2 linked regions of the Maricaulis maris genome follow. The protein of the gene in region 1 interacts with the protein of each later gene in a pairwise test. Links are inferred from orthologs where the notes say so. Each region holds a gene or a part of one and is shown on either strand. Other genes may lie near its edges. The genes, in order: ftsH and hflK.

The links.
Region 2: the proteins of ftsH (region 1) and hflK interact in binary tests that used the Escherichia coli proteins (3 or more experiments, as listed by UniProt). The link is inferred for Maricaulis maris from one-to-one orthologs.

Annotation. Positions count from the first base shown.
Region 1 is NZ_AP027270.1:2,512,224-2,523,997, forward strand. What follows is about bases 5,082-7,965. They hold ftsH (ATP-dependent zinc metalloprotease FtsH), read right to left. Parts: upstream 7,539-7,965; coding sequence 5,625-7,538; downstream 5,082-5,624. Other genes in these bases: chrA (chromate efflux transporter), read right to left, coding at 5,082-5,457; tilS (tRNA lysidine(34) synthetase TilS), read right to left, coding at 7,642-7,965. In the rest of the region: AAA969_RS11945 (RluA family pseudouridine synthase), read left to right, coding at 88-1,095; AAA969_RS11950 (M24 family metallopeptidase), read left to right, coding at 1,095-2,303; AAA969_RS11955 (DMT family transporter), read right to left, coding at 2,300-2,641; AAA969_RS11960 (glutathione S-transferase family protein), read right to left, coding at 2,645-3,286; folP (dihydropteroate synthase), read right to left, coding at 3,287-4,117; more of chrA, read right to left, coding at 4,246-5,081; more of tilS, read right to left, coding at 7,966-9,000; tol-pal system protein YbgF, read right to left, coding at 9,003-9,899; peptidoglycan-associated lipoprotein Pal, read right to left, coding at 10,010-10,534; Tol-Pal system beta propeller repeat protein TolB, read right to left, coding at 10,668-11,774. UniProt on the Escherichia coli protein: Acts as a processive, ATP-dependent zinc metallopeptidase for both cytoplasmic and membrane proteins. Plays a role in the quality control of integral membrane proteins.
Region 2 is NZ_AP027270.1:2,140,508-2,152,374, reverse strand. What follows is about bases 4,321-7,297. They hold hflK (FtsH protease activity modulator HflK), read left to right. Parts: upstream 4,321-5,226; coding sequence 5,227-6,369; downstream 6,370-7,297. Other genes in these bases: hflC (protease modulator HflC), read left to right, coding at 6,369-7,247; AAA969_RS10195 (dihydrofolate reductase), read left to right, coding at 4,572-5,093; AAA969_RS10200 (phosphoribosyl-ATP pyrophosphohydrolase), read left to right, coding at 4,321-4,568. Also shown: AAA969_RS10225 (methyl-accepting chemotaxis protein), read left to right, coding at 1-376; AAA969_RS10220 (DUF3667 domain-containing protein), read right to left, coding at 381-1,439; AAA969_RS10215 (thymidine kinase), read left to right, coding at 1,546-2,133; AAA969_RS10210 (VOC family protein), read right to left, coding at 2,558-2,932; AAA969_RS10205 (thymidylate synthase), read left to right, coding at 3,336-4,193; more of AAA969_RS10200, read left to right, coding at 4,212-4,320; AAA969_RS10180 (Do family serine endopeptidase), read left to right, coding at 7,484-8,857; tRNA (adenosine(37)-N6)-dimethylallyltransferase MiaA, read left to right, coding at 8,854-9,771; ilvC (ketol-acid reductoisomerase), read left to right, coding at 9,810-10,859; AAA969_RS10165 (hypothetical protein), read left to right, coding at 10,924-11,448; AAA969_RS10160 (TVP38/TMEM64 family protein), read left to right, coding at 11,512-11,867.

The sequences.
Region 1 (11,774 bases):
TGCCTCGTCGAACGAGATCGTTAGACCCCTCCAGCAGCGATCATCCCGCGCGTTGCAATCCGCTATCGGCTGGGAGATTGTCGAGACATGATGGATATCGCTGAAACGCTCACCTTCGAGGCTGATGAAGACGCCGCCGGCCAGCGGCTCGACCGGTGGCTCGCTGCGACCGTTGAAAGCCTCTCCCGCTCACGCCTGAAAGCCCTGATCGAGGGCGGGCAGGTCACCGTCGATGCTGTGCCGGCGACAGACCCGTCGGCCAAGGTCGTCGCGGGAGCGGTCTACGCCGTGTCGGTCCCGACGCCGCGCCCCGACGCGCCAACGCCGGAACCGATGGACCTCGACGTCCTGCATGAGGATGCGGACCTCATCGTCCTCGTGAAGCCGGCCGGCCTCTCTGTACACCCGGCCGCCGGTCACTGGACCGGAACTCTGGTGCACGGCCTGCTGCACCATTGCGCGGGATCGCTGTCCGGCATTGGCGGCGTCGAACGGCCCGGCATCGTGCACCGGCTCGACAAGGAGACCTCCGGCGTGATGGTGGTGGCCAAGTCGGATGCCGCGCACAAGGGCCTCAGCGCCCAGTTCGCGAAGCATACGGTCGAGCGCGCCTATATCGCCTTCACCCGCAATGCGCCGCGGGCGAAGTCCGGCCGGATCGAAACCCAGCTGGCCCGATCCTCGCGCGACCGCAAGAAGTTCGAGGTCCCGCATGACCCCAATTCCCTGGCCGGCAAACACGCCATCACGAATTACACGACCCTGAAACGCTTCGGACAGACTGAAGGCGCGGCCATCGGTACCGGCATGGCGGCCAAGGTCGAATGTCGTCTCGAGACCGGTCGGACCCACCAGATCCGGGTACACATGGCGCACATCAACTGCCCCCTGCTGGGAGATCCGGTCTACGGCCAGAAACGCGGTCGCCTGCTCGAATTTGATGATGAAAGCGGCACACTGCGCGCCTTCCGGCGCCAGGCCCTTCACGCGGCCATCCTCGGCTTTGATCATCCGGTGACCGGCGAGGCCCTGCGTTTCCAGACCGAGCTGCCCGACGACATGAAGCGGGTCGAAGCGATCCTGGAGACGCTGTGATGCCTGACAACAGGATGACCCGCGGCGTAGGCGGATCAGACGCCGAGGCAGAACTGGCAAAGCTCACCGACCGTCTCAGCCATTGCCATCCCATCCCCGTCGAACGCCTCAGCGAACGCCTCGACGCGCTGCGCGCCCGTATGAAAAGCGCTGGTCTCGACGCCGTCTGGCTCAATGCCGGGACCAACCTCACCTATTATACCGGCCTGCGCTGGCGGGCGTCAGAACGCCTGGTCGGGGCGCTTGTCACCGTAGACGGTGGTCTCACCTATCTGGGTCCGGCTTTCGAGACCGGTACGCTGGAAGGCTTCATGCAGCTTCATGCGCCGCTGGCGACGTGGGAGGAGCACGAGGATCCGCATGCCCTGCTCGCCAGCCTGGACGGTGCGTCCGGCGTGCTGGGCCTTGACCCGGCGACCCCACTGGTAACCGCCCATGCGATCGTGCGGGCCGGGACCGGGTCAACGGGCGACGCGACCGACATCATCCTGTCAGCCCGCAAGACCAAGGATGCCGACGAAATCGCGCTCATGCAGGCGACCAAGACCGCGACGCTGGAAGTCCATGCAGCGGCGGCCCGCATTCTGCGTCCGGGGATCTCGACCGGTGATGTCACCGAATTCATCCACGCCGCCCACAAGGCGATCGGCGCGCCGGGCGGCTCGACCTTCTGCATTGTCCTGTTTGGCCCGGACACCGCTTTCCCGCACGGGGTTGCCCAGCCCAAGACGCTCGATGAAGGCGATATGGTGCTGATCGATACCGGGTGCGCGATCCATGGCTACCAGTCCGACATCACCCGCTCCTACGTATTCGGGACGCCAACCGACAAGCAGCGGGAGATCTGGGAGGCGGAGAAAGCCTGCCAGCTCGCCGCCTTCCAGGCTGCACAGATCGGCACAGCCTGCAGCGCGGTGGATGCCGCCGCGCGCGCCGAAGCCGAACGCCGCGGGCTGGGGCCGGGCTACGCCCTGCCCGGCATTCCCCACCGCACCGGTCACGGCATCGGTCTCGATATCCACGAGGCGCCCTATCTGGTCGGCGGCGATGACACGACACTGGAGGCCGGGATGTGCTTTTCCAACGAGCCCATGATCTGCGTTCCGGGCGAGTTCGGCATCCGGCTGGAGGACCATTTCTACATGACCGAGACCGGACCGCGCTGGTTCACCGAACCCTCCCACACGATTGACGACCCGTTCGGCTAGGTCTCGCTGCTGACCAGCTTGAGGCCGATGATCCCGACCAGGATGAGGGCCAGGAAGAAGATCCGCAGATGGGTTGCCGGCTCGTTGAAGACGAGGATGCCGATTGTGGCAACGCCGAGCGCGCCGATCCCGGTCCAGACCGCATAGGCAGTGCCCGCGGGTAACGACTTCATGGCCACCCACAATAGACCCATCGAGGCAGCCAGGACGGCGAAGACTGCCGCGTGCTGCCACCAGGGCGCATCGCTACGAACATATTTGAAGCCCAGCGCCCAGCCCATCTCGCATAGCCCGCCGGCAACCAGGAGCGTCCAGGGATTGGTCAGGAAAGCGCCCAAGGCTCAGCCTCCGGTGCGAAAGTTGCGGGCCCAGACCGCCGCGACCACCGGATCCGCCTCGGTCGCCTCGACCGCCGGCAGGAGCGCCGGACACTGGTCCACAAAGTCAGCCCGACCCGGATCCCAGCGGCTCATCATGGCGACATAGACATCGAGCAGGCTCATCGTCTCACCGAGCAGAAAAGGTCCGGGTGCGCCATCAAAGGCATCATTCATCAGCACCCACATGTCGGCACGGCGCTGATTGGCCCCGTCGAGCAGCGTCGGGTGTGTGGCCGGATCGGGATGAAAGCGTTCCGGACCGTCCGATATCGAAAAGGTGGAATAGATGCTGGCCGAGAGGAAGAGCATCCAGCGCAGGTATTCAGCGCGCTCGGGGGCGTCGATGGCGGGTGCGAGCCCGGCTTCGGGATAGCGATCCCCGAGCCAGATCAGAATGGCCGCGCTCTCGGTCATGACGCTTTCATCGGGCAGGATAAGGGTCGGAACCTGGCCGACCGGATTGATCGTGCGCAGGCGGCGTTGCTCAGCGGCCTCGCCCAGCGGATCGAGCTCGACGAACTCATAGGCCGCACCGACCAGTTCCAGGGCCGCCTCGACACAAACCGACCCGAAACCCGCCTTACCATAGAGCGTGTAGGCCATCTAGGCGCGCCCCTTGCCGATCGCCGCCTGGACCTTCAGGGCCTGGACCGTCATGCGAACATCATGGACCCGCACCATGGCCGCTCCGGCCGACGCGGCGCGCAGCGCCGCGGCAAGCGAGCCGCCAAGCCGTTCGGTCTCGTTGGCCCCATCATCAATGGCCGCGATGAAGCGTTTGCGTGAGGCGCCAAACAGCACCGGATAACCGAGACCGATCACCTGATCGAGATCCCGCATGAGTGCCAGATTATGGTCAAGCGACTTGCCGAAGCCGATGCCGGGGTCGAGCCAGATACTGTCAGCACTGACGCCCTTGGCCATGGCAATGTCCGCGCGCTCGGTCAGGAAGTCACAGACCTCCGAGACGACGTCCTCGTATTGCGGATTGGCCTGCATGGTTTGCGGCGTGCCGGACATGTGCATCAGGATGACCGGGACACCCAGCTCGGCCGCTGTTTCCACCGCGCCCTCGGCTCTCAGGGCCATGACATCATTCCAGATGTCCGCGCCGGCCTCGATGGCCTTGCGGGCGACCGAGGGCTTGAAAGTGTCGATCGAGATCCGCGCACCACTGGTCTCGCGGAGCGCCTTGATGACCGGGATGACACGCCGCAACTCCTCGGCTTCGGAGACCGGATCGGCGCCGGGCCGGGTCGACTCGCCGCCGACATCGATCACATCTGCGCCATTGCGGAGCATCTCAAGCCCTCGCGCAACGGCCGCCGCCTGGTCGATGAAGTCGCCACCATCGGAAAAACTGTCCGGCGTTACATTGAGCACGCCCATCACGAAAGGCAGATCGGATTGGCGACGGGAGCGGAATTTGGGCATGAGGGTCCATCTTCTGGTGACAGGCGCGTGGGCTGCCTCGCCTTGGTATTAGCGGCACCGGTTTGCCGCGACAATGGCAAAGCCATCCCGTGCTCATCGGCCGCCTTCCCGTCGCCCGCCCGGCCAGCTCAGAGAATGGCCAGCAAGCCGCCACCGGCCGCCCCCAACAGGACAACCAACCAAGGCGGGCACTTCCAGGAGACAAGCAATACGAAACAGGAGAGCGCCAGGGTAAATTCAGGAAAACCGGTCACGGCGCTGGTAAAGACCGGATCGTACAGGGCAGCCCCGAGAATGCCGACAACAGCCGCATTGGCGCCGGCCATGATCGCCCGCGCCCGCGCATGTCGTCTGAACCCGGCCCAGAAGGGCAAGGTGCCGACCAGCAGCAGAAAACCCGGCGCGAACAGTGAGAGCATGGCGATCAACGCGCCGGCGAGGCCGCTTGGGCCGCTCTCCATGATGGCACCGAGATAGGCGCCGAAGGTGAAGAGCGGACCTGGCACGGCCTGGGCGGCGCCATATCCGGCCAGGAAGGCATCAAGACTGACCTGTCCCGCCTCCACCACTTCGACCTGCAGGAGCGGCAACACGACATGGCCACCGCCGAACACCAGCATGCCGGATCGATAGAAACTGTCGGCCAGTGCAACGACGGGGCTGTGGGACGCGAAGATCGGCAGGGCGATGAAGACAGTAGCGGCCAGACCGAGGCTGATCACGCCAGCGGTCCGCGATACCGGAACCGCTATTGCGGCGCCCGTGGCGACCGGCCCCTCGCCGCGCCACAGGCCGAGACTGGCCCCCGCGAGGATGGCGAGCGGCATGCCGTATACGGCGGGCAGCACCGCGAGGATGATCACGGCGAGTACCGCAATGCTCGCGCGCAATCGATCGGGGCAAAGCGTGCGGGCCATGCCCAGAACGGCATGGGCAATGATCGCCACGGCCACAAGCTTCAGGCCGGCGACAATGCCTGAGCTCAGGTCTCCCGAGAGCCGACTGCCAGTCAGAGCGACAATAAAAAGGATCACCGCCGACGGCAGCGTAAATCCAACAAAGGCGGCAAGGCCGCCAAGCCATCCGGCGCGCATCAAACCGAGTGCCAACCCGACCTGGCTTGACGCCGGGCCCGGCAGAAATTGGCACAGGGCGACCAGGTCGGCGAAGGCGGCATCATCCATCCAACGGCGGCGAACGACGAATTCGTCGCGAAAAAAGCCGATATGGGCGATCGGGCCACCAAAGGCGGTCAAGCCCAGCTTCAAGAAGGCCAGGAAGACCTCAGCGATCGCGGTGACCGGCGCGCGGCGTTGATGACTTGGCGACGGATCATCCATGCCGCAATCCTGCTTTTGGAACCGGATATGGACCTAGCGGCATTGGAGCTGCCGTTCAATCCCGCTTGGAGCGGCTCCGACAAGCCAGGCCCCGGTCCTGGTCGCACCCACGAAAAAGCCCCGAACCATGTGGCCCGGGGCTTTCTCGTTTGACGATGTCGTGCAGGTCAGGCGCCTTGCGGGGCGGGACCAGCATCGGGTTCCTCATCCGTGGTCGGCACGGCGCTGGACGGCGTGTCGCTCGGCGGGGTTGGCGTATCATCGGGACGGCTCGGCGGCTTGCCATTGAGCAGGTCGGTGATCTCGCTGCCCGACAGGGTTTCGTATTCAAGCAGGCCTTCGGAGAGCGTTTCCCAATCCTTGCGCTTCTCGGTCAGGATGCGGCGAGCCTCATCCATGCCGGTCTGCACGAGGGCGCGGACCTCTTCCTCGATCTTGCGGGCCGTGGTGCCCGAGACCGACTTGCTCTGGACCAGTTGCTGGCCGAGGAAGACCTCGCCCTGATTATCCGCATAGTCGATCGGGCCGAGCTCCTGCGAGAAGCCCCACTGGGTCACCATGGCCTTGGCCAGACGGGTTGCCTGCTGAATGTCGGAGGCGGCACCGGAGGTCACCTTCTCCTTGCCGAATTTCAGCTCCTCGGCCACCCGGCCACCCATCATGATGGCGAGACGCGAGGTCATTTCCTCGTGAGTCATCGACATCTTGTCGCCTTCCGGCAACTGCATGACCATGCCGAGGGCACGGCCGCGCGGAATGATGGTCGCCTTGTGAACAGGATCCGCCGACGGGACATTGATCGCCACGATGGCATGACCGGATTCATGGTAGGCGGTGAGCTGCTTTTCCTTCTCGGACATGACCATGGAGCGGCGTTCCGGCCCCATCATAACCTTGTCCTTGGCATCCTCGAATTCCAGCATCGAGACGCGGCGCTTGTTGCGGCGTGCGGCCAGCAAAGCCGCCTCATTGACCAGATTGGCGAGATCGGCACCGGAGAAGCCCGGCGTGCCGCGCGCAATGACCTTGGGGTCAACATCGTCGCTGAGCGGCACATCACGCATGTGAACCTTGACGATCTTCTCGCGACCCGTGATGTCCGGGTTGGGCACAACGACCTGGCGGTCAAAGCGGCCCGGACGCATCAGCGCCGGGTCCAGAACGTCCGGACGGTTGGTCGCGGCAATCAGGATGATGCCTTCATTCGCTTCAAAACCGTCCATCTCGACCAGCAGCTGGTTGAGCGTCTGCTCGCGCTCGTCATTACCGCCACCGAGGCCGGCACCACGCGAACGACCGACAGCGTCGATTTCGTCGATGAAGATGATGCAGGGCGCATTCTTCTTGGCCTGTTCGAACATGTCGCGGACGCGCGAGGCGCCAACACCGACGAACATCTCGACGAAGTCGGAACCCGAAATCGTGAAGAAGGGCACATTGGCTTCGCCGGCAACGGCGCGGGCCAGCAGAGTCTTACCGGTACCCGGAGGGCCGATCAGCAGGGCGCCTTTCGGAATCTTGCCACCGAGGCGCTGGAACTTGGACGGGTCTTTCAGGAACTCGACGACTTCCTGGAGTTCTTCCTTGGCTTCGTCGACGCCGGCCACATCGTCAAAGGTCTTGCGACCATGATGCTCGGTCAACAGGCGCGCCTTGGACTTTCCAAAGCCCATCGCGCCGCCACGGCCACCACCCTGCATCTGGCGCATGAAGAAGATCCACACCCCGATCAGCAGCAGAAGCGGGAACCAGTTGAACAGCATATTGAGGAAGATATTGCCCCCTTCGGACGCTTCTTCGACGCGAATATTCACGTTCGCCTCGCGCAGGATGCCGACTGTCTGGGTATCCGACGGCGGCAACACGACTTCGAAGCTTTCGCCAGACACGGTTTCGGCCTGCAGCATGTCGCCGCGAATCGTCGCGCTGGAAATCTCGCTGCGTTCAACCCGGTTCAGGAAGTCGGAATAGGACGGTCCGCGCTGAACGGTTGCCGGGTCCGATGACCGGCTGATCATCTGCACCAGCACCATCAACAGGACGAGGACCACGGCCCAGATCGCAATATTTCTCATTTGCATGCGTTTATCCGTTCAATCATTCGGTCATTCCCGACCAGATATGGGCATTCCATCGCCCCGGCGCCAGTCATCCAAGCAGCCCTGCGGCAAAACACCCTAAGCCTCAGGCCCGTTCGGTCTCAGCAAACCATCTGGCCGCACCGTGCGAAAGCAGACGCCTGCAAAATCTGTGCTCGATCAACGAGCGCACCTCGGTCGCCCCGCGAACGGCAACGTCGCCTTCGGCGGAAACCGGGTTTCCCAAACCGGCGATCACCACGACCTCTCCGGCTGCGCGACCGACCAGCAGTCCGGACCGGGCCGAACCGGGAACAGCGTCGAGTATAGCGCGATCAGCCAGTCCTTCATACGTATCTCCGAGCAGGTGCCATTCAAGTTCACGCGCGCGGCCGTCGATCACGAAGCGGCCATCGAACACCGCCGTGCCGGCCTCCTCCTCGATCCAAGGACTGGGCGGCTCGCGGTCGACCCGGCCACTGACAGCGCCGCCGTCCCGGATCATCCAGACCCGCGCGCCCGGCCGCACCAGAACGCCGCAACCCGAGGCCGGACGCCCTGCCCGGATCGCCTCGTCCAAGGGAATGAGACGCGCCCGCGACGGACTCGCCGGCTGCCCCGAGACCGCCATCACGGCCGCCTCGAGCAAGGTGAGGCGAAGCACGGTCGGCAAACGGCTCCAGTTTTCAGGCGCGAGGTCAATCGCCCCCCAGGGGTGAAGGCGCAGACAGGTTCTGGCTGCCTGCCATGCGGCGAGACGTTCGGCGTCCAGCACCGCCCGCAAGTCGGTCGCCAATGCAGCAAACCGTCCCGTATCGAAGCCCCTATCATCCAGCTGCGCGAAGGTCTGCCTCATGCGGATACGGGCATAGTGCGTGTCCTGGTTGGACGGATCCTCGATCCAGGCGGCCCCGTCAGCCTCCAGACTGGCGCGCAGATCGGCCCGGCTGACAGCGAGACAGGGCCGCACCAGCATCACCTCCCGCCCCTCCGGCCAGGCGGGGGATGGCACCCGCTCGCCCATCGCTGCTGCACTGCGCCAGCTGCCGCCGGCGGCCAGCCTCATACAGACAGTTTCAGCCTGGTCGTCGCGGGTATGTGCCAGCATGATGGCAGTCAATCGGAGCCGACGGGCTGCGCTCGCCAGAAGACGGTGGCGCGCTCGACGGGCGCGGGCCTGCAGTCCGCCCCCCCCGCGCGCCTGATCCCAGCGCAGGATGTCGCATGGCCAGCCGAGGCGGGCAGCGGTCTCCGCGACAAAGCGGGCTTCGCCCGCACTCTCCGGACGCAAACAATGATCGACGGTCAGTATGTGCAGGGCACGACCGGACTGGCGGGCCCAGCGGTTCGCGATGAGCAAGAGGGCCAGACTGTCTCCGCCGCCCGAACAGGCCAGTCCGAGCGGACCTTCGCCCGCAAGCCGGTCGAGCGCCGATGTGACGATGTCAATGGCTGGTGCCGACACGCCTACCGGCAGTTGGCACGAACCGATTCCCGGGCCGCGCGGGCCTGCGATGCAGGGGCGGCATCCGGGAATTGGCGACCAAAGCGGGCCAGTGTGGCGCAGGCATCCTCGGTCCGGCCCATCCCGTGCAGCGATGCCGCCAGCCGAACCAGTGCATCGGGGGCCTTGTCGCCCTCGGGCTGGAGCCGCAACGAGGCGATATAGGCATCGGCTGCAGCGGTGAAATCGCTCCGGACATAGAAAGTCTCACCAAGCCAGTAATGGGCCTGGGCGGTCAGCGGGTGATCAGGATTGTCGGCAACAAACGTCTCGAAACCGGCCTGGGCGCCATCGAAATCGCCATCGAGCAGTCGCGCCCGGGCGGCCTCATAGACAAGGCCCGGATCAGCCGAAGCGCTGGTGGCTGCGTCGGTGGGCGTCGTCGGAGCACCACCCAGAACCCCGGTCGCGGCCGCGCGGGCCGCCGCATGGGGGTCGTTCGGGTCTGTAATGGCAAGGGCGGCGCCGTCTTCACCGGCTGCAGCGGCCGCCGGATCGATATCGTCCAAGCCTTCGCTCATCCAGGCGACGGCTTCGTCGTCGAGTGAAGGTGCCTCTGACTGACGCGCCATGGCTCGTTCATTTTCCAGCGTCTCCAGCTGCTGACGCAGCTGGCGGTTTTCAAAGCTCAGCCGCTCGGCTTCGCCGGTCAGGGCCTGGACCTGGTATTCCAGCTCATCCATGCGGCGCATCAGGGCCTCGGCGACCGGGTCGCCGGCCATGAACTGGTCTTCCAGATTGCCGATACGCACTTCGGTGGCATCGATGCGTTCGGAAAGTTCGCGGCGCGACTGGGCCTCGGCAGGCGCGATGGCGACCAGCGAGGTAACGAGGACGGAGAGACAAATATATCTGATCATGACACCCACCTAGCGGACGAGGACGGCGAAAATACGGCCTTGCGACCGGAGAATGGAAAACGCCCGCGACGGGTTTGTCACGGGCGTTTCCTGTCACAAATGCGAACGGCCTAGTTGGTGTAGCCGCCCACGAGCGTGGTAGTCGCATTGCGGTTGACCGCCCAGCAGGTTTCCGACGACTGCATGCAGGTCGGACGTTCCTTGCCGTAGGAGGTCGTCGAGATCCGCGACGGATCAACGCCCTGGCTGATCAGGTAGGTGCGTGCCGCATTGGCACGACGGGCACCAAGCGCGAGGTTGTATTCACGCGTGCCGCGCTCATCGCAATTTCCGGCGACGAGAATGCGGGTTCCCGGGTAGGAGGCGAGCCAGGCCGCCTGGCGACGCAGGGTGGCGCGGGCCTCGTCCGACAGGTCATGACGGTCCAGTCCGTAGAACACACGGTCGCCCGCAGTCGCCACAAAATGATCCGCGGAACCGGCCATCGGCCCGGTTTCGACCGGCGGCGGGGTCTCGTCAGGCCGCTCGACCGGACGGGTATCCTGTACCGGCGGCGTATCGTCCACCGGCGGGGTCGAAGCACAAGCGGTCGCAAACGCCCCAAGCGCCGCAATAGCAAAAAGTTTGATTTTCATAATGTTACACCCTCATCCAGCCCAAGCGCACACGGCCTGCGGCTTACTCCCGATCACGCAAGACGTGACGTTGTACCGACGACGGCCCCCCCAATGGTGCCGCTCACAAGACAAAACGTTACGCAGAAATTTTCTATTCAATCAAGGGCGACCATGCCGGATCGGAAGCCATTCCGCCGGTTGCCAGCCGCCTGAGATTGAAGCCGGCAAGGTCGACACTCCAGATTTCATATCGCGTCCCGTTCGTCCGGGACTCGCCGCGCGTGAAAAGCAGGACCCGGCCATTGGGCGACCAGGCCGGCGTATCGACGAAATACCCCTCATAGAGGATGCGCTCGATGCCGGAGCCATCTGCCCGCACGACGCCGAGCGCAAACTGGTTGCCGATCTGTTTGGTGAAGGCAATGAGGTCGCCGCGCGGAGACCAGACCGGTGTCGTATAGCGACCGGAGCCGAACGTGACCCGCTGCACATCGCTACCGTCCCGGTTCATCACATAGAGCTGCGAACCGCCGCCACGGGCCGAAGAGAACACGATCCGCTCGCCATCCGGGGCGAAAGACGGTTCGACATCATCGGCCGGGTGCTGCGTCAAGCGTTGGAGGTTTCGCGTCCGCAGGTCGAACAGGTGAATATCGTGGCCGGAGCGCGTCTCGATCGACACTGCGAGCTCGGATCCGTCAGGTGAGAAACGCGCCGACAGGCTTTGCCCCTCCGGATCGACCTGGCTGGCCGCGCCAGCACCACCGGACGCAAACAGGGCTTCCTGGCGGCCGGTTTCTAGATTGTAGAGATAGGTCGTCGCCTGGCCATCGAGGAAGGAGACGTAGGTGATTTCCTGGGCGCTCGGGGAGTAGTTCGGCAATAGCGCCATATAGGAGCGATCGGTCAGAAAGGACGGGTTGGCGCCGTCCTGGTCCATCAGGGCCAGCTGACGGATCGGCTCACCGTCGATGCCACGACCTTCCGAGACATAGACGATACGTGTGTTGAAATAACCGGTCTCACCGGTGAGGCGCTCATAGACCGCATCGGCCAGACGGTGCGCGACCCGGCGCCAGTTCTCCGGCGCGGTGCGATATTGCAGGCCTAGCAGTTGCTCTTCCAGTCGTGTGTCCCAGAGCCGGAAACCGACCACCAGCCGTCCATCTTCCTGGATCGTGACACTGCCGACCAGCAGGGCCGATGCGTTGATCACGCGCCAGTCGGAAAACCGCGGACGCAGATCGATATTGGCGAT
Region 2 (11,867 bases), 370 kb from region 1 along the record:
GGGTGAAGCGGGCAAGGGGTTTGCCGTCGTGGCCTCGGAGGTCAAGAACCTTGCCGGCCAGACCGCCAACGCGATCGAAAACATCACCAGGCAGATCACGGCCGTGCAGGACAATACGGTCGGGGCGGTCGAGGCGATCGGCCGGATCGGCGGCGTCATCGGCCAGATCGAGGAAATCGCGGCCGGCATCTCGGCGGCGGTCGAGGAGCAGGTCGCCGTGACCCAGGATATCAGCCGCAATATGGGCGAGGCGTCAGCGGATGTGTCGAGGGTCTCCGAAGCGGTCACCGACATCGCCCGTGGCAATGAGGAGCTTCAGGTCTCGGCCGACGAGATCGCCGTCGCGGCCCAGTCGCTCAGCGACAAGGCGGCCTGAGCCATCAGAGCAGTGGGAGAAACATCAGGGCGAAGATCGCGGCGGTGATCGCGGCGGAATATCCGGCCAGCTGGATCGGCAGGCGCAGCAAGGCGCCATACCAGCTCGATCCGTAGAATTGCCGGTCGGATATCCAGATCAGCCCGGCCACGGCGATGATGGCCGCCACGGCCAGGGGAAGGCTGATCGCCGCCGATATCCCGGCCGCCAGATAACCGATCAGCAGCATGCCGGCATAACCCGGCAAGAGCAGCGCATGGAAATACAGCGACAGGATCACATGCTCGATCAGGGTCCGCCGCGGGTGGAGCAGAAGGTTGAGCAGGGCCAGGGCCACAACCATCAGGACCAGCGCCTGGGCCGCGGCCGCAGAGGCGCGGGCCTCGAAGCCGGCCGGGTCGCGGATGGCGGTGATGAGAAGCTGGGCAAAGGCGTCGTGCAGGCCGACCGCCCGTATGTCCTCCTCCATGCAGGCCTGTGTCGCACCATCAATGACCCGCGCCTCCGGCGCCTGGCCCCATAGCATGGGCGTGATTGCGATATCGGTGTCCCGCGCGAAGACGAGGCGCCCGTCTGCGGTGATCTCGTCGGGCCCGGGCAGGACGCCGCAGCTCATGGGGGCTCTGCCGGGCGCGTAAAGCTCGGCATAGGCTGCAATGTTTGCCCGTCGGGCCGCGATGTCCCCGGCGCTCTGGCTGCGGATGGTTTCACCATCGGGTGACAGATAGACGGCGATCGGCCGCACCCCGGCCACGCTCATGGCGGCGAAGAAGGCGAGGCTGACCAGCAGGTAGAGCCGGATCGGCGGCGTCCAGCGCGCCCGCTGGCCGTCGGCATAGGACCGGGCGAGCCGGCCGGGGCCGCGCAGCAGCGCGCGCAGGGTCGACAGGAAGCGGCCATCCCAGACAAACACGTCGCCGGTGAAGTCGGTGATCAGCGCCCAGGCCGGGCGCCGGATCTCCTCGATCGACTGGCCGCACTGGCCACAAAACGGTCCCTCCAGCGCTGCGCCGCAATTGGCACAGCGCGGCGCGCTGCCCGATAGGTCGTCCTGCGATCCCATGCCCGTCTCCCTTGGTGCCATTTGACCCTGTCCCGGCCGCCGCGGCAATCGGGCGGGGCCTGCAAGCCTGTCTGTGACGGGCGCGGAATCGCGCTAGGGATCGGCCATGTCCAAACTCTACTTCACCTATTCCGCAATGAATGCGGGCAAGTCGGCCATCCTGCTGCAGGCGGCGCATAATTACGGCGAGCGCGGCATGGAGGTGATGCTGTGGACCTCGGTCCTGCATGCGACCACGCCCGGCGAAGCGATGGGCCAGATCGAGTCGCGCATCGGGCTGCGCGCGCCGGCGCACATCTATGCCGACGGGACAGACCTGTTTGCCGCCATCGAGGCGCGCCAGCAGGCCGGACCGCTCGGGGCGGTCTTTCTCGACGAGGCGCAATTCCTCACCGCCGGCCAGGTCCGTGACCTCGCCCGCGTCGTCGATGATCTCGGCCTGCCGGTCCTGTGCTATGGCCTGCGCACGGATTTCCGCGGCGCGCTTTTCCCGGGCTCGGCCGAACTCCTGGCCCTGGCTGACCATCTGCGCGAGGTCCGCACCGTCTGCCATTGCGGCCGCAAGGCGACCATGAATCTCCGCCGCCAGCCCGACGGACGCGCCATCGCCGAAGGCGAGCAGGTCGCCGTGGAAAAATCCGACTATGTCTCGCTCTGCCGCAAGCACTTCTTCGAAGCGCTGGCGGGCGGGTGAGGGGAGGGGGGAGACCGGTGCGCGTCGGCGCCTGGGTGACAGCTGATCTGCGCGTGACTCTGGCATACAACATCCACCGTCATCCCCCGGTGACCGCGAAGCGGACATCCGGGGGACCTCGTCACGGACGTCGAGCGGCTGGGTGAGGTCCCCCGGACAAGCCGGGGGATGACGGACGAGGTGGGAGTGAGGGCAGGAGTTCCGCGCGGATGCGTCCATCCTTCCCATGCCTGCTGGCTGACGAGCGACCTATGGATAGCACCGCGCACCTGCGCTGGATCCACAGGCCGTGTTTCAGCTGTCAGAGGCCGGTCGGGTCGGGCCCCCAAGTCAAAGGGTGGCCGGCCCATCCTGGTCCGGCGCTCACAGGGCAGGCCTCCCCCCGCCGGGCGGGGGGAGGGCCTTATCCGCGCGCGTCCCGGGCTTAACCGCCCATCGTGAACACGTTCAGCTTGTTCCCATCGGGATCGCGGAAATAGCCGGCGTAGAATGTGTCCCCGCGCGGGCCGGCGGGGCCTTCACAGGTGGCGCCGAGTTCCTCGACAGCGAGCTTGTAGACCTTGTCGACCTGTTCCTTGCTGTCGGCCTGGAAGGCGGCCATGACGCCATTGCCGACGCTGGCCGGTTGGCCGTCAAAGGGTTTGGTCAGGCCGATCCCGGCGCCGCCGCCGGGTTTGCCCCAGGCGATGAAATTCTCGTCGCCCATCATCCGTCCGACGCCGAATTCGGCGCACAGCCGGTCGTAGAAGGCGGCGGCCTTCTCGATATCATTGGTACCCAGTGTCACATATCCAAGCATTGCGATGTTCCCTCTATGTTCCGAGGCGTTTACCCTACACGAAAACCGGGCCCAGGCGAGTCCGGATCCGGTCTCTCCTGACAGGACGGGGGGCGTAGCCGCAGGCGGTGTGTCCGCTCTCCCTCGCTTCGTTCGGCCCCCTTCGCCCCTCCTTCGCGAAGGCTACGGAGGGCCACTTCCCCCGCAAGCGGGGGCAGAAAGCTTTGCTCGGCCCCCTTCGACCCGCCGCTTCGCGTCGGGCCGCTCCCCCCGCAAGCGGGGGCAGAAAGCTTCGCTCGGTCCTATTTTCCCGCAGGCTGGCCAATCACTTGCCACGACTATCCCCGGCTGATCTGGGCTCGCTGGTTCAACCCGGGCGGCTTCGCTGGCATGCTGCTTGGCTGAGAATCACCGGGAGAGCGACATGGCCGTCATCGACAGCGAAACCTTTGCGCAGGCGCGGGCCGGAGCGGGCGGGTCGGATGTCGAACGCGCTTATCTCGAGCTCTTGCGTGACATCCTGGAAAACGGCGCCGAGCAGGCTGACCGGACCGGGGTCGGGACGATCTCGGTGTTCGGGCGCCAGCTGCGCTGTGACCTCTCCAAGGGCTTCCCGCTCCTGACCACCAAGAAGGTGCATTTCAAGTCGATCGCGATCGAGCTTTTATGGTTCCTGCGCGGCGAGACCAATGTCCGCTGGCTGCAGGAGCGCGGGGTCAAGATCTGGGATGAGTGGGCGGACGAGAATGGTGATCTCGGCCCGGTCTATGGCAAGCAGTGGCGCCGCTGGGAGGGGCCGGACGGGACCGAGATCGACCAGCTTTCCAATATCCTCGAACAGATCCGCACCAATCCCGCCTCGCGGCGGCTGATCGTGTCAGGCTGGAACCCGGCCGATGTGCCCAATATGGCGCTGCCGCCCTGCCACACGCTCTACCAGTTCAATGTCGCCAACGGGAAGTTGAGCTGCCAGCTCTACCAGCGCTCGGCCGACATGTTTCTGGGCGTGCCGTTCAACATCGCCTCCTATGCGCTTTTGACGGCGATGGTGGCGCAGGTCTGCGGGCTCGAGCCGGGCGAATACATTCACACCTTTGGCGACGCCCACATCTATTCCAACCATATGGACCAGGTCCGCGAACAGCTCTCTCGCGAGCCACGCGCCCTGCCGCAGCTTCGGCTCAATCCGCAGGCGACCGACCTGTTCGGCTTCGAGTATGAGGACATTGCGCTGGAGGGCTATGACCCGCATCCGCGCATTACCGCCCCGGTCGCCGTCTAGGGCGGAAAGGAGCGCGCCATGTCCGGACCGCTCGACGCGCTGGCCGACAAGATCGTCCGGGTCTCCGACATCTATGCGGCGCATTACGATATCGACCGCTCGGGTGACTGGCCGCTGCTGAAACTCCAGGAGGAGATCGGCGAGCTGACCCAGGCCTATCTCACCACGACCGGCCGCACCCGCCGCCCTGCCGACGATGAGGCGCGCAAGCAGCTGGCGCTGGAAATGGCCGATGCGCTCGGCATGCTGCTCATCATGGCACGCGCCGAGGGCATCGATATGGACCAGGCCATGCAGGACAAATGGCTGCACTGGCTGGATCGGGACAGTGCCGTGATGGAGCCGATCGAGACCGGCGCGACCGGGGAGGGCTGAGCCATGGTCACGATCTTTCCAAGAATCGCCTTTGTCGTCGCCCGCGGCGCCAATGGCGTGATCGGGTCGGACGGGGACCTGCCCTGGCGGCTGTCCTCCGACCTCAAGCGCTTCAAGGCGATCACCAGCGGCAAGCCGATCATCATGGGCCGCAAGACCTGGGAGAGCTTGCCGCGGCGGCCTCTGCCGGGCCGGCTCAATATCGTGGTCACGCGCCAGGCCGGCTACCAGGCCGAGGGCGGGGTCGTGGTCGGGGAGCCCGGTGACGCCCTGAAGGCGGCTTTCGAGCAGGCGCGCAGCGATGGGGTGGACGAGGTCTGTGTGATTGGCGGAGCACAGATCTATGCCGCGATGATGGGGCTGGCGGACCGGCTCTATCTGACCGAGGTCGAGGCGTCACCGGCCGGCGATACCGTCCTGCCCGAAATCATCGAAACGGCCTGGCACGAAGTGGCGCGCGAGCCCTTTCCCGCCGGGCCGGGCGATGATCACGCCTTCGTCCTGCGCACGCTTGATCGGCGCTGACGTCCTGCGAATCGTTGCCGGGAATGGCGAAAGGGGGACTGGATGATGCGTCGTCCCTCCCGATTACCCTTGAACCGCAACGCGCATGCGTTCATTTAAGGCGCAACAGAAATGAAGAGGATCGATCCAACCCATGCCGTGGAACGACAATCAGGGTGGAGGCGGCGGAGGCCCATGGGGCTCCGGCGGAAACAACAACAATGGACAGAACCCCTGGGGCCAGCGCCCGCAGGGTGGAGGCGGGCCTGACGGGCCTGATCTCGACGAGGTTGTCCGCGACATGCAGCGCAAGATTCGCGGCATGTTCGGCGGCGGCGGATCGGGCAAGGGCGGCGATACGGGCAGCGGCGGTGCCGGTGCTTTCGGTTTCGGCCTGGTCGTCCTGATCCTGATCGGCGTCTGGTTTGCGACCGGTATCTACCAGGTCAATCCGAGCCAGGCCGGCGTCGTGCTGCGCTTTGGCGAATACACCCGGACCACCGGTTCGGGTTTCCACGTCAAGCTGCCGAGCCCGATCGAGACCGTGATCATCGAGGATGTGACGGCGACCCGGACCGTGACCATTGGTCAGGGCTCGGATGGCCAGATGCTGACCCGCGACCAGAACATCGTCGACATCGACTTTGCGGTGCAGTGGCGTGTCGATCCGTCGGGTGACGGGGTTCGCAACTTCCTGTTCAACGTCCGCAATCCGGAAGAGACCGTGGCAGCCGTGGCCCAGAGTGCCATGCGCGAAGTCATCGGCACCTCGGATCGCGAATTCATCTTCACCGTCGGCCGTGGCGAGGTTTCGGTGCGCACGCGTGATCTTCTGCAGAGCGTGCTCAACGATTACGAGGCCGGTATCCAGATCCTGCAGGTCAACCTTCAGACCGCGCAGGCTCCGGCCAGCGTGATCGATGCCTTCCGCGACGTGGATGCAGCCGAGCAGGACGCCGAGCAGGCCCGCCTGCAGGCCACGGCCTTTGCCAACTCGATCATCCCGCAGGCTCGCGGTGAAGCCGCCCAGCTGACCCAGGCTGCCCAAGCCTATCGCGACTCGGTGATCGCCGAAGCGCAAGGTCAGGCAGATCGCTTCATCGCCATCTACGAGCAATACGCGCTGGCGCCGGAAGTGACCCGTCGCCGGATGTATCTGGAAACCATGGAACGCGTGCTGGGACGGTCGAACCTGACCATCCTTGATGGCGCCAGCGGGGCCGTGCCCTACCTGCCGCTCAATGAACTCAGCACACCGCGCCCGCAGCCGCGCGCCCAGACGGGAGGGAATAACTGATGATCCGTATCGTTGGAATCATTGCGCTCGTCCTCGCCGTCTTCATCGGCTTGCAGAGCGTCTATACCGTTGATGAACGCGAACAGGCCCTGCTTGTTCGCCTGGGTGAGCCGGTCGGTGCCATCAACCAGCCGGGCCAGGACAATCCGGGCCTCCACTTCAAGATCCCGTTCATCATGGACGTGGTCATGTTCGAGAAGCGGAACCTGGAATTCGACATGCAGCCGGAGGAAATCCAGGCTGCGGACCAGGTCCGTCTCGTCGTGGACGCCTTCCTGCGCTACCGGATCACCGATCCGCTGCGCTTCTACCAGACGGTGACCAATGAGGCCGGCGCCCGCGCCCGCCTGCGCTCCATCATGGATGACAGCCTGCGTGGCGTGATCGCCTCGATCCCCGCCAACGAAGTCATCTCCGGCCAGCGTGCCGAGCTGATGGTGCGGGTCCGCGGTCGTGTGGAAGCCCAGGTGGCGACTCAGGATCTCGGCATCGAAGTGATCGATGTCCGCATCCTGCGGGCCGACCTGCCGCAGCAGATCGCCAACCGGGTGTTCGACCGGATGCGCGCCGAGCGTCAGCAGGAAGCCGCCCGCATCCGCGCTGAGGGTGACCAGGAAGCCACCGAGATCCGGGCTGACGCCTCGCGTCAGGCGACGATCATCCGCGCTGAAGCCCGCGCCGAATCGGAGCGGACCCGCGGTGCCGGTGACGCCCGCCGGAACGAGATCTACGCCCTGGCCTACAGCCGGGATGCGGAGTTCTTCACCTTCTACCGCTCGATGCTCGCTTATGAAGAGACCATTGTGGATGGCACCCCGATCGTCATCCCGCCGGACTCCGAATTCTTCCGCTACTTCCGGACGCAGGCCGGCGAGTAACGGGCGTCTCGACGCCAACATACGGGGCCCGGTGCTGCGCAAGCGTGCCGGGCCCCTTTGTTTTTGCCGCCGGTCCGGTGCTGCAAGGCGCAATCCTGACCGCCCTGTCATGCGTATGACAAAAGTGTCAGCGCGGTTGCAGCCGACCCTGACGAAGCGGTATTCACCATAGCGGTCCCGAACTTGCACACAGCCGCAGACCCGACACGGCTGGCTCACAAACACGGCGGATTTCGATGCAGCGTCTCCTGGTTCTCATTCTCTTCCTGGTCGCCCCCCCCCTGGCTCACGCGCATCCGGACGGTTTTGCCGACCTGGCCGAGCGCCTGTCGCCCGCCGTGGTGAACATCTCCGCCGCCCAGCGGCTGGACAGTGAGGACGGCCTGCCGGAATTTCCCGAGGGCTCACCGCTGGAACGCTTCAACGATATTTTCGGCTCTGCGCCGCGCATCGCCAATTCGCTGGGCTCGGGCTTCATTATCGATGCCGGCGGCCTGGTGGTGACCAATAATCACGTCATTGACGGGGCCGACGAGGTCGAGGTCTCGCTGCCGGACGGCCGCGTTTTCCGCGCCGAGGTGGTGGGGATCGACAGCGTCACCGACCTTGCCGTGCTGCAGATGGATGTCAGCGAGCCAATGCCCTTCGTCGCCTTTGCCGACAGCGATGCCGCAAGGGTCGGTGACTGGGTGATCGCGATCGGCAACCCGTTCGGGCTTGGCGGCACGCTGACAGCCGGCGTGGTCTCGGCCCGCGGTCGTGAGGCGGGCGGTCGCTATGACGACTACATCCAGACCGATGTCGCCATCAATACCGGTAATTCCGGCGGCCCCCTCTTCAACATGGATGGCGAAGTCGTGGGCGTGAACACGCTCATCCTGTCGCCGACCGGGGCCAGCGTCGGCATCTCGCTTTCCATTCCGTCCAATCTCGCCAATGTCGTCGTCAACCAGCTGGTCGAGTTCGGCGAGACCCGCCGCGGCTGGCTCGGCGTGTCGGTCCAGCGCGTGACGCCGGAACTGGCCGAGAGCTATGAGCTGGCTTCGCCCTATGGTGCGATCGTCTCGCGCATCGAGCCCGATGGTCCGGCGGCGGATAGCGGCCTGCGGACCGGTGACCTGGTACTCGAGTTTGACGGGCAGCGCGTGCGCGACAGCCGGTCCTTCCCGCGCATGGTGGCCGAGACCGAGATCGGCCGCGAGATCGAACTGTCCATCATCCGCCGAGACCGGCCGATGACGATTGCCATCACGGTCGGCGAACTGTCCGAGGGCGATGGCGCGGCAAGCACGGCCAATGCCGAAGTCGTCGCACCGGCCACCGGCAGCGGCAACGAGATCATGGGCATGACCTTCGGTGTCCTCGATACCGCCTCGCGCCGGCGTTTCCGGGTCCATCCCGACGCCGAGGGTGTGCTGGTGACCGAGGTCGACGCGGCCAGCGATGCGGCCGGCAAGGTCCGTCCGGGCGATGTCATCGAGGAAGTCGAGTTCACCCGTGTGGACAGCCTCGCCGCGATCCGCGAGATCGTCGAGGCCCAGGGTGGCGGCCCGGTCCGCTTCCAGATCAATCGCGGCGGCCAGTACGTGCTGCAATCGATCCGGCCGTGACGCCCTGCCTGCTGATTGCTGGCCCCACGGCAGCGGGCAAGACGGCGCTCTCGCTGGCTGCTGCCGAGATCCTCGGCGGTGAAATCATCAATGCCGACTCGATGCAGATCTATGACGGTCTGGCACTGATCACGGCGCAGCCCGATGCTGATGAGCGCGCGCGCGTGCCGCATCACCTGTTCGGGACGATCGACCCGGCCACACGTTATTCCGTCGGGCAGTGGACCAGTGACGTTCTGGCGTTGATCGCCGGCTGCCGGGACCGGGGCAGGGTTCCCATCCTGGTGGGCGGCACCGGTCTCTATTTCAATGCCCTTATCAGGGGGTTGGCCGAAGTGCCCGAGATCGGTGCCGCGGCCCGGTCGCGGACGGCCGCGCTGCTGGAGGCTGCCGGCCTGTCCGGGCTGAGGGCCGAGGCGCTGCGCCGCGATCCGGTCGCCGCGCAGCGGGTCAAGGCGGCCGACCGGCAGCGCCTGATGCGGATTGTCGAGGTCGCGTTTGAAACCGGTCGCGCGCTGAGTGACTTCCAGGCCGACACCGTCGCGCCGCTGGCCGCCTCCGAGTGGCGCGGCCTGGTGATCGAGCCGGACCGGGAGGCGCTCTATGCGCGGATCGAACATCGGTTCGATCGCATGCTGGAGGCCGGCGCGCTGGACGAGGTCGCGGCCTTTGCGGCGCGCGGACTGGATCCGACCCTGCCGGCCAGCAAGGCGCTCGGCGTCCCGCAATTGATGGCTTATCTGCGTGGCGAGCTGTCGCGGGCCGAGGCCGTCGAGCTCGCCAAGCGCGACAGTCGCCGCTACGCCAAGCGTCAGAGCACCTGGTTCCGCAACCAGACCGGCAGCTGGCCGCGCATTCGCTCGCTCGACCCGGTGCAGGCCCGCTCTGCGCTGGCGGATTTGCTCGATACCTGACCGACAGGGAAGGGGCCTGCGGCTGGACAGGGACGTCAATGATCCGTCCTATCGGCCCGATCAAGCCGGGAGTGAGTCGCCAGATGACGGTGGAGACGACGGAACCGCTTTACACGCGGGATATCGACCTGAAGCCCATTCAGAGCCGCCGACTGGCGATTGTCGGCTACGGCAATCATGGCCGGTCCCACGCGCTGTGCCTGCGCGATAGCGGTGTGTCCGGGATCCGCATTGCCCTGCGGGACGGCTCGCCGTCGCGGGTGAAGGCCGAGGCCGACGGGTTTGAGGTGGTCTCCCTGCCGGAAGCCGCGGCGTGGGCCGATGCGATCTCCCTTCTGGCCGCCGACGAGGCACATCGCCAGATCTGGACCGAGGCCATCGAGCCGCATCGCAAGCCGGGCCAGGCGCTGATCGTCTGTCACGGCTTCTCCATCCACTACGGTCTGATCGCCCCGCCCGCCGATGCCGATATCATCCTGGCGGCGGCCAAGGGGCCCGGCGGCGCGGTGCGTCAGGAGTTCGAGAAGGGTAGCGGGCTGATCGGCTTTTGGGCGGTGCACCAGGATGCATCCGGTCAGGCCCGGGAGCTGGCGCTGGCTTACCTCGCGGCGATCGGCTCGGGCCAGGTTGGCATTTTCCCGACCACCTTCCGCGAGGAGACGGTTTCGGATCTGTTCGGCGAACAGGTTGTTCTGGTTGGCGGCTTGGTGGCGCTGGCCAAGGCGAGCTATGAGCGCCTTGTGGCGGCCGGTGTCAGCGAGCGCATGGCCTATATCGACTGTGTCCACGAGATCAAATATCTCGCTGACCTGATCCAGTCCCGGGGCATCGCCGGCATGTATGAGGCGATCTCTGACACCGCCGAATTCGGCGCCCGCCAGATCGAGGACCGGATTGCCGGCCCGGAGCTGAAGCGTGTCTTCGATGACGCCATGGCCGATATCGAGAGCGACCGCTTTGCGCGCAAATGGGTCGAGACCTATGAGGCCGGGGACGCGATGAAGGCCGAGCGCGCCGCTGACCGGACCCTGCCGATTGAAGCTGCGGGCGCGGAATTGCGGTCGCGGATTTACGGTGCCACGAAATAGCCAACAAGTGTCGGCACCTGTAATAGGGTTATTCGGAACCAGAATCGTGTGCGGGGGCACCCAAATGGCATTCAATCCTGTGAAGATCCGCCGCTATGGCGAACCCAAGGAAGTCGTGGCGCGTGTGTTCGAGGAAGTCGGCGGCATCCCGTCGGTCATGGAATTGCTCGACCTCAGCCGGACCCGCGTCTATGCGCTCGCCGATCCTGACTCTTCCAACGAGATTTCCTACGCCCGGATCGCCAAGCTGACCGAGTCCGGCGCTTCCGCCGCGGCCCAGCATCTCGCGGCCCTCGCCGGCGGGATCTTCCTGCCGATCGAGAAGGCTGACGATGCCAACTGGCTGGCACTTGCCGGTGAGGCGAGCCGCCGCAATGCGCGCAATATTTCCGCCATCATGGAAAGCCTGAGCGAGACCGAGAAATCGCCCGGCCGCATCGACCAGGACGAGGCCCGCGAGATCCTGAAAGTGCTCGACGAGCAATTGGGTGTGCTGGCCATCCAGCGCGTCAAGCTGGCGGCCATTGCTTCCGGCGAGGCCATCGACATGAGCGGCCAGCCGCCGCGCGATGAAAACGGCGCAGGGTGATTGCCCGCCGGGCAAAGCGTGCTTAGTTAGGCGATCCCTCGCTTTGACCGGGCTCCTGCTGACATGAACCGACTGACCGATTTTTTCCTGCGTATGGACGCCCGCGCGGTCCGCGCTGTGGGTGTGTCGGTTGCCTTGTTCGCGGTGGTCGCGATCGTGTTCGTGATCGGGCGTTTCGTGCTCGATGTGGAGCCGGGTGCCGCGGGCAGCTGGTTCGAGGCGTCGGCCAGCCAGTGGTACGCGCTGCCCCTGACCATCCTCGTCTTCACGGCCCTGTCCTTCGTGGGGGCGCCCCAGTTCGGGCTGGCGGCCGCGTCCCTGGTCGCTTTCGGGCCGACGAATGGCGCCATCTATGCCTTCATCGCGACCCAGGTTTCAGCCGCCGTCAATTATGTCATCGGGCGCTATTTCGGCGCCGA